Magnetofaba australis IT-1: one gene and its partner. The protein of the gene in region 1 interacts with the protein of each later gene in a pairwise test. Links are inferred from orthologs where the notes say so. Each region holds a gene or a part of one and is shown in the gene's direction. Other genes may lie near its edges.

The links.
Region 2: the proteins of mrdA (region 1) and MAIT1_RS06420 interact in binary tests that used the Escherichia coli proteins (3 or more experiments, as listed by UniProt). The link is inferred for Magnetofaba australis IT-1 from one-to-one orthologs.

What each region holds. Positions count from the first base shown.
Region 1 is NZ_LVJN01000020.1:1,011,499-1,016,096, forward strand. The notes cover bases 949-3,940. They hold mrdA (penicillin-binding protein 2), read left to right. Parts: upstream 949-1,527; coding sequence 1,528-3,354; downstream 3,355-3,940. Other genes in these bases: mreC (rod shape-determining protein MreC), read left to right, coding at 949-1,017; mreD (rod shape-determining protein MreD), read left to right, coding at 1,032-1,547; rodA (rod shape-determining protein RodA), read left to right, coding at 3,392-3,940. In the rest of the region: MAIT1_RS16665 (rod shape-determining protein), read left to right, coding at 1-100; more of mreC, read left to right, coding at 160-948; more of rodA, read left to right, coding at 3,941-4,552; lpxD (UDP-3-O-(3-hydroxymyristoyl)glucosamine N-acyltransferase), read left to right, coding at 4,580-4,598. UniProt on the Escherichia coli protein: Catalyzes cross-linking of the peptidoglycan cell wall. Responsible for the determination of the rod shape of the cell. Is probably required for lateral peptidoglycan synthesis and maintenance of the correct diameter during lateral and centripetal growth.
Region 2 is NZ_LVJN01000018.1:40,428-44,604, reverse strand. The notes cover bases 1-3,374. They hold MAIT1_RS06420 (penicillin-binding protein 1A), read left to right. Parts: upstream 1-384; coding sequence 385-3,174; downstream 3,175-3,374. Other genes in these bases: MAIT1_RS06425 (hypothetical protein), read right to left, coding at 1-227. In the rest of the region: MAIT1_RS06410 (chemotaxis protein CheX), read right to left, coding at 3,633-4,177. UniProt on the Escherichia coli protein: Cell wall formation. Synthesis of cross-linked peptidoglycan from the lipid intermediates.

The sequences.
Region 1 (4,598 bases):
GGTGATCATCGCCGAAGACCCGCTCTCCTGCGTGGTGATGGGCTCCGGGCGCGCCCTGGAGGAGTTGGACGCCATGTCCGATATCCTCATGGACCGCTGACGGAGCGTCCGCTCATGGGCGCCCCACATGTTGCGTCACCCCCGGTTGGGGAGTGAACCATGCTGCCCCTGCTCACCCTCATCAAAGAGTATCGCCAAGGTCTCGCCGCCTTTGTGCTGATGCTGGTGGCGCTGTTCCTGATGCTGTCGGTGCGTCCGGGCGATCAGCAGGGCATGAACTCCGCACAATCCCTGGTTTTGGATATTATGGGCGGTCTGCAACGGCTGATCCTGTCGCCGGTGGAGGCGACCCGCGCGGCGGGCGAGCGCATCGATGACCTGATGGCGCTGGACGCCGAGAATCGCCGCCTCAAGCGCGAACTGGCGCGCATGGCGCCGCTGCAGCTGCGCGCCGAGGAGTTGCGGCGCGAGAACCAGCGCCTCAAAGAGCTGCTGAGCATGCCAGCCGACCCGCTGTATGGCAAACTGGCCGCGCGGGTGATCGGCGACTCCTCCTCGGCCTTCGCCCACTCCCTGATGATCAACGCCGGTCGCGACAGCGGCGCCGCTCTCGATAGCGTGGTGATGGGCGCGCGCGGCCTGGTGGGGCGCGTGATCCAGTTGGGCGAGAAACACAGCCTGGTGCTGTCGATTCTGGACGTCAACTCGCGGGTGCCGGTGATGGCGCAGCGTTCGCGCATCAAGGCCATGGCCGCGGGGGCCAATGATCGTCTGCTGCGGCTGGAGTTCGTCGCCCGCGAGGCGGACCTGGAGGCGGGCGATCTGATCATCACCTCCGGCAGCGGCGGCGTGTTTCCCAAGGAGTTGGCGGTGGGCCATGTGGTGTCGCTGCAGAGCGTCAAGGCGGGGCTGTTCCAAACCGCCTGGGTCAAACCCATTGCGGATTTCGACCGTCTGGAAGAGGTGCGTCTGCTCACCCCCGCCACGCTGCCTGATGACCGCCTGGCGGCCCAGTAGGCCGGGGTGAGGCGGTGATTCTGGCTTCTCTCAGCCGCTGGATCCCGGCGTTGACGCTGATTCTGGCGGTGGCCATTCAGGAGCTTGCCCTGCCGTGGCGCGCATGGTCGGTGTTCCGGCCCGATCTGGCGCTGTTGTGTCTCTTCTACTGGCGGCTCTATCGTCCCGACCTGTGCGGTCCTCTGCTGGCGTTTCTGATCGGTCTGCTCATCGATATGGTCAGCGGCGCGCCGCTGGGGCTCAACGCGTTCAGCAAGACGCTGTTCATTCTGCCCATCAGCTACTTTGGCGCGCGTCTGCGGGCCACCGATTTTCTGTTTTTGCTACCGGTGGTGGCGCTGCTGGGCGCCGGTGAGCAGTTGGTGCAGTGGGTCACGCTGCTGCCGCTGCAACAGGGCTGGGCGCGCTGGGATCTGGTGGCCGGTCGGGTGATCAGCACGGCGCTGTGCGCGCCGCTGGTGGTGGCGGGGCTGATTCATCTGCACCGCACATGGTTGGAGGAGACGCCGGGTGCTGGAAGACGATCATGAACGCTTCCGCGTGGATGCGCGCCGCCGGGTGTTGACCTTGGGGGTCGGCGCCGCCGGTTTGTTCGCCGTGTTGATCGGACGCCTGTTCAATTTGCAGGTGTTGCGCGGCGGCGCCTATCGCGATCTGGCCGAGAACAACCGCATCAGCCTGCAGCCGCTGCCGGCCCCGCGCGGACGCGTATTCGATCGCTTTGAGCGCATGCTGGTGGAGAACAGCCCCAACTACCGCTTGGTGGCGATTCCCGAAATCAGCGGGCCGGTGAGCGAGCTGGTGGGGCGTATCCGTCAGATCACGGAACTCAGTGACGAGCAGATCGAACAGGTCCTCAAACAGGCCAAACGTCAACGCGCCTTTCTGCCGCTGAAGATCAAATCCCACCTGTCATGGTCCGAACTCAGCCGCATTGAAACCCGCATTCATGAATTGCCCGGAGTGGAGATTCAGGCCCAAGCGCGGCGCCACTATCCCCATGGCGCGCTGCTGGCCCACGTGCTGGGCTACCTGGGCGAAGTGACCGAACGCGACCGCAAGCGCTTCCCCAACTTTCGCTATCGCGCAGGCGATTTGATCGGCAAGACCGGCATCGAGCGCGCATTTGAGACCCAGTTGCGCGGCCACGAAGGGGTGCGCGAAATGGAGGTCAACGCCATCGGTCGGCGGGTGCGCGAGCTGGCCCGGCGCGAGCCCGATCAGGGGCGCGATCTGACCCTCACCATCGATCTGGATCTGCAGCGAGACGCCGAAGCGGCGTTGGGGGAGAACTCCGGCGCGGTGGTGGCGCTGGACCCGCGCAATGGCGAGGTGCTGGCCATGGCCAGTTCGCCCTCGTACGACCCCAACCGCTTCATCGAAGGGTTTCGCAGCGACGAGTGGCGCGAGCTGATCACCGACCCATTCCGCCCGCTCTCCAACAAGGCGGTGCAGGGGCGCTACCCGCCTGGCTCCACCTTCAAGATCGTGGTGGCGCTGGCGGCGCTGGAGTCGGGCAAAATTTCGCCCCATGAGAAACTCTTCTGCGGCGGCCATCTGACGCGCCATGATCACCGTTTTCACTGCTGGCGGCGCGGCGGCCATGGTTCAGTCAATCTCAAGCAGGCCATGGCGCAATCGTGTGACGTCTACTTCTATCGGGTGGCCGAAAAGCTTGGCATCGACACCATTCACGATATGGCCGACCGCCTGGGATTCGGTCGCCAAAGCGGCATTGCGCTGGGCGGCGAGCGGCGCGGCATCAACCCGTCGCGGGAGTGGAAAAAGGCCAATCTGGGTAAGATCTGGTTCCCCGGCGAAACGCTGATCAGCGCCATTGGTCAGGGCTATAATCTGGCCACGCCGCTGCAACTGGCCAACATGATGGCGGCGGTGGCCAATGGCGGCGTGCTCTACAAGCCGACGCTGGTGCGTCCGGCGCGTGGGCGCGAGCCGCAGGTGCTGCGCCACACCCGCTTGCGGCCCGAGGATCTGGCGTTCGTCAAGGAGGCCTTGGAGGAGGTGGTGCACGGCGCCCGCGGCACCGCCCATAACGGACGCCCGGAGCTGGTGCGCGCAGGCGGCAAGACCGGCACCTCTCAGGTGGTGCGGCACAAGCGCGAGGCCTCAGGCAAGATCATCAAGGATGACGACCCGACCCTGCGCGATCACGCCCTGTATGTCTCTTACGCCCCGGCGGACGATCCGGTGCTGGCCATCGCGGCGGTGGTGGAGCATGGCGGCGGCGGCGGCTCGGTGGCGGCGCCGGTGGTGAAACAGGTGATGGATGGCCACTTCGCCCGCCGCAAGCAGTGGTGGGAGCGGCGCGCGTTATGAATACGACCTGTGCGCAACAGCTGGGGAGGGGCGGGGTATGAGCGCAAACAGCGGTAAACGCAGCGCGCCTTTGACCCAGGCCGAGCCAACCAGCAGCTTGCAGGAGCGCCTCTATCGCTTTCCCTGGGGCTTGTTGATTACGCTGCTGCTCATCGTCGCCGTCGGGCTGCTGGTGCTCTATTCGGCGGTGGGCGGCGGCGAGAGCAGTCAGATGTTGATCAAACAGGGCGTGCGGGTGGCGGTGGCGTTTGTCCTGATGCTGCTTATCGCCTTCTCCGGCGAGAAGTTCTATCGCCGCCACGCCTATACCCTCTATCTGCTGGTGGTGGTGCTGCTGGTGGTGGTGTTCCTCTCCGGGGTGATCGGCATGGGCGCGCGGCGCTGGCTCGATCTGGGGGTGGTGCGCCTGCAGCCGTCGGAGTTGATGAAGGTGGCGCTGGTGCTGGCGTTGGCGCGCTACTTCCATGATCGCGGCGCCATCAAGCGTTTCGGCTGGCGCGAAATCTGGCCGCCGCTGCTGATGCTGGCGCTGCCCATGGCGCTGATCCTCAAACAGCCCGACCTGGGCACCGCGCTGGCGGTGGCGGCGGCGGGCGGGGTGGTGATCTTTGTTGCCGGACTGCCGTGGCGCATCCTCATTGGCGGCGCGCTGGCCGCCGCCGCCGCCGCGCCGCTGCTGTGGCAGGGGCTGCACGACTACCAGCGCCGCCGGGTGATGACCCTGTTTTCGCCGGAGGAGGATCCGCTGGGGGCGGGCTACCATATCATTCAATCCAAAATCGCCGTGGGCTCTGGCGGCATTGTGGGCAAGGGTTTTCTGGCGGGGAGTCAGAATCGCTTGGACTTTCTACCCGAGCGTCATACCGACTTCATCTTCTCGGTGTTGGCCGAGGAGTGGGGCTTTATCGGCGCGCTGGGGCTGCTGGGGTTGTATGGTCTGATTATCGCGCGTGGGCTGCATATCGCCTTGAATGCGCGCAATCGCTTCGGCATGCTGGCGGCCACCGGTTTAACCGCCATGGTGGGGTTGCAGGTGGTGATCAATATCGGCATGGTGATTGGATTGCTGCCGGTGGTGGGCATTCCATTGCCGCTGGTCAGCTACGGCGGCAGCTCCATGTTGACCATTATGATCGCCATGGGGCTTCTGGCGCATATTAATATCCACGCCAAACCCATGAGCGGGGGCGGCGTCTAGCGCCATGGGCGCGGGGAAGGGGAGAGCATGAAGCTGTCACACATCG
Region 2 (4,177 bases), on another replicon or contig:
GGACAGTGCGCCGTCACCACCGCTGGGCGTTCGGAAACCCTCGCCTGACAGGCGCTCTTGGCGCTGCCTTTGAGCCGCCAGACCACGCCATCACTGCGCGCCTGTCGCTCCAGCGTCAGCAGCGCCCCATCGGTCGCGGCGGCGGCGGGGGATTGCGCGTGCGCCGCCCCGCCGACAAACAGAGTGACGCTCAACGCCACAACGACTCCCATGATGGAACCCAACATGCGTCCTGCGCTCCCACTTATCACAACGATTTTTCCATGATCCTGAGACAGGATGGGAGTAAACTGAGCTTTTTAGTCAAAAAGATCAAGCCTACCTGGGCGCCGCGCGCTGGACAGGCGGATCATTTGAGCGCCCCGAACCGACGACAGAAGAGTTGTGCGCAAGCCCAAACGCCCATCCGCCAACAGCTATCGCAACCCCCCCGAGAAGAGACGCCCCCGCGCCATGAACGCCGACGCCGCCTCCCGTAGCGATGCGCCCAACGCCCGCCCAAAGGCGCCCAAGCCCCGCAAACGCGGTCGCTGGGGCTGGGTCAAGTGGCTGTTGTTGCTGTTTGTCGTCATCGGCGCGGTGGTCGCCGTGTTTGGCTACAGCCTCTATCTGCGCTATGCGCGCGATCTGCCCACCCTCAACAGCCTGACCGACTATCAGCCCAGCCTGATCACCCGGGTCTACGCCCGTGACTATCAACTGCTGGGCGAATTCTATATCGAACGGCGTCAATTCCTGCCCTTCGAAGACACCCCCAAGAAGCTGCTGGACGCCGTCCTCGCCATTGAGGATTCGCGCTACTATTCACGCCCCAAACTGGGCATCGATCCGCTGGGCATCGCCCGCGCCTTCGTCACCAACCTCAAGGCCGGGCGCATTGTGCAGGGCGGCTCCACCCTCACCCAGCAGGTAGCCAAAACCTTCCTCCTCTCCAGCGACAAAACCTACGTGCGCAAGCTCAAGGAGGCGATCCTCTCCTACCGCCTGGAGCAGCAGTTGGGCAAGGATGACATCCTTGAGCTCTACATCAACCAGATCTATCTGGGCGCGGGCGCCTATGGCGTGGCGTCGGCTTCACGGCTCTATTTTGACCGCGACGTCTCCGAATTGAATATGGGGCAGATCGCCCTGTTGGCGGGTCTACCCAAAGCGCCCAGCCACTACGATCCCTGGCGCCACCCGGAAGCCGCGCGCAAGCGCCAGGGGGTAGTCCTGGATCGCATGGCGGAGCTCCAGCTCATCACCGCCGCCGAGGCGCAGAAGTGGAAACAGGAGCCGCTGGGACTGGCGCGTCCGAAGCCGCCCCTGGAACAGGTGGCGCCGCACTATCTGGAGCATGTGCGCCGCAAGCTGCAGGAGGAGTGGGGCTCCCGCCGCCTCTATCGCGGCGGCCTGGACGTCTACACCTCGCTGGACCCGGTCAAGCAGCGCGCGGCGCAAGCGGCGGTCAAACAGGGCTTGCTGGAGTATAACGACCGCCATGGCTATCGCGGCCCGCTGGAGGAGCTGGGTGGCGCGCCCACCGCCGCAGCCCAGGCCAAATGGCGCGAATCCGTGGCGGAAGAGCCGCGCTCGCCCTCCGGCTATTACAAGGCGCTCACGCTGTCGGTAAGCGGCGGCGCCAAGGGCGCGGCCAAACTGCTGCTGGCCGACGGCAAAACCGTGGCGCTGGGCCTGCCTGGAGTCAAATGGGCGCGAGAGCAGCGCACCGAAAAACGCTACCTGGGCCCCACCATCAAACGCGTGTCGCAAGTGCTGAAAGCGGGGGATGTGGTGTTGCTGGATATTGAGCGCCGCATCGCGCCGCCAGCCCCGCGCAAAAAGGGCGACGTCGCCCCCGCACAGCCGAACGAGCCCAAGGTTGACGAAATCATCACCCTAGCCCAAGAGCCCGACGCCGAGGCCGCATTGGTCAGCCTCGACCCCCACACCGGTCAGGTGCTGGCCATGGTGGGCGGCTACGACTTCGCCATCAGCGAGTTCAACCGCGCCACCCAGGGCCGCCGCCTGCCTGGTTCGTCGTTCAAGCCCATTGTCTACGCCACCGCCATGGCCAATGGCTACAACCCCACCAGTCGGGTTGATGACAGCCCCATGCCGGTGCCCTATCGCGACCCGCTCACCGGCGAGACCAAAATCTGGAAGGCGGAGAACTACGAGCGCGTCTTCTATGGCCCCACCACCCTGCGCGTGGCGCTGGAGCACTCGCGCAACCTGGTCACCATTCGCCTGCTCAAGCAGCTGGGCATCGATCAGGTGGTGGCCATGGCCGACCGCTTCGGCCTGACCATCCCCGAAGGCCAACAGGAGCTCTCCCTGGCGCTGGGCACCATCGGCTTCTCGCCGCTGCAGATGGCCAGCGCCTATGCGGTGTTCGCCAATGGCGGCAAGTTGGTCAAACCGGTCTACATCGCCCGCGTGCAGGATCCGCTGGGCCGCACCGTCTACCGCCATGGCGGCGGCGACTGCCTGTTGTGCCATCAGGAGCCGCGCAGCGACGCCCCCGCCGACCTGCTGCACAGCGCCTTTGCCGCCTCCCAACCTGCGGCGGAGCCGCCTGAAGAGGGCGATGACGACCCCTCCACCGACGAAGACGTGAAAAACGCTTCACCGTTTGGCCAGCAGGTGATCTCCTCGGAGGTGGCCTATCAAGTCACCAGCATCCTCAAAGGGGTGATCACCCACGGCACCGGTCGTCGCGCGCGGGTGCTCAATCGCCCCGTGGCGGGCAAAACCGGCACCACCAACGACCTGCGCGACGCCTGGTTCCTGGGCTTTGCCCCCTCCCTGGTCACCGCCGTGTGGGTGGGCCGCGACGACTACAAGCCGCTCGGATACAAAGAGACCGGCTCACGCGCGGCGCTGCCGATCTGGACCGATTACATGAAGTCCGCCCTGGCCGACCAGCCGCGCACCGACTTCCCGGTGCCCGACGGCATCTATTTGGAATCTGTGGATGGCGCCACCGGCGGACCGCTCACCGATCAGACCAAGCGGGTGGTGTTGGAAGCTTTCAAGAAGGGCGATGTGCGCTCTCAGGGCGTGGCGGCGACTCCCGGCGTGCCCAGCTGGGGCGGCAGTGTAACGCCCCACGGCGCGCCGACTCCGGGCGCCTCGGGCTCTGGCGCCGCCACAGGCGGTCATGTGCTGGATCTGGAACCGGGCGTCTACTGATATTTTCAGGCGAATTCAAAATTGCACAGTGGCGATTTTGAAAATGGAAGATATCGAGGGCTTTGCCCTTGAGCACCTTTACTCAGCCAGATTCAGAATTGGACATTGGTGGTTTTTGGACAGGAAAGATATCGAGGGCTTTGCCCTCGAGTTCCCAAGATCAACAGACACACCGTGGGCTCCGCCCACACCCGCTGGGGGCGCGGCCCCCAGACGATTTGGCAGGATTGCCAAATCGGACTCGCGCAGCGAGCCCGAAGGGTGAGGGCCATGGATGGCCCGAATCACCCCGCCGCCGACCAGTCGGCGACCAATAGCCAGCGTAGCCGGGCCTACGTCACGTAAACATTTGGCGCTCTGTACAATTTTGGATTGCGTTGACTCAATATCAGTGCGAGGAATGGCGCAGGGAAACAGGCTGCGCCCTGAAGCGGGCGCGGCAGGATGGGAGGCGCGGCTTACAGCCCCTCTTTTTCAATGCGCTCGATCTCTTCGCGGATCAGCTTTTCGGCCACATCCGGCAGCGCGGCGCGCACCTGTTGGCGGCTCTCATCAGTCAGAATTTCGTTCAGCTTCTGCGCCAGCGCTTCGCGCACGGCGTCTTTGATCTGCTCTTCGCTCATACCCGCTCCTTGCGCGGTGTCTCCCGCGTCCTCTTGATCCACCACCGCCAGACCAAACTGCGCCACTTCGCTCTGTTCCAGCTCCTCCAAGCGATAGTAGACCTCACACAAAAAGGTCTCGCCGCTCTCCAGAGTGAAGTCCTGCGAACAGCAGGCGAATGAGTGGTCGCTGCGCACCGAGTGCCCGGTTCCATCGATGAACACCGGCGGCGTCAGACTGATATGGCCGATGCTCTCCTCCAGCCGCGATTGCAGACCACCGGCGATCATATTGGCCATCTCGGCGTAGGCGTCCTGCATCTCGTCATCCATGCTTTCGCGCTCTTCGCCCAACAGCGCTCCCGCCAGTTCACGGGCGCCGCCATCGGGCGCGGCCAGTC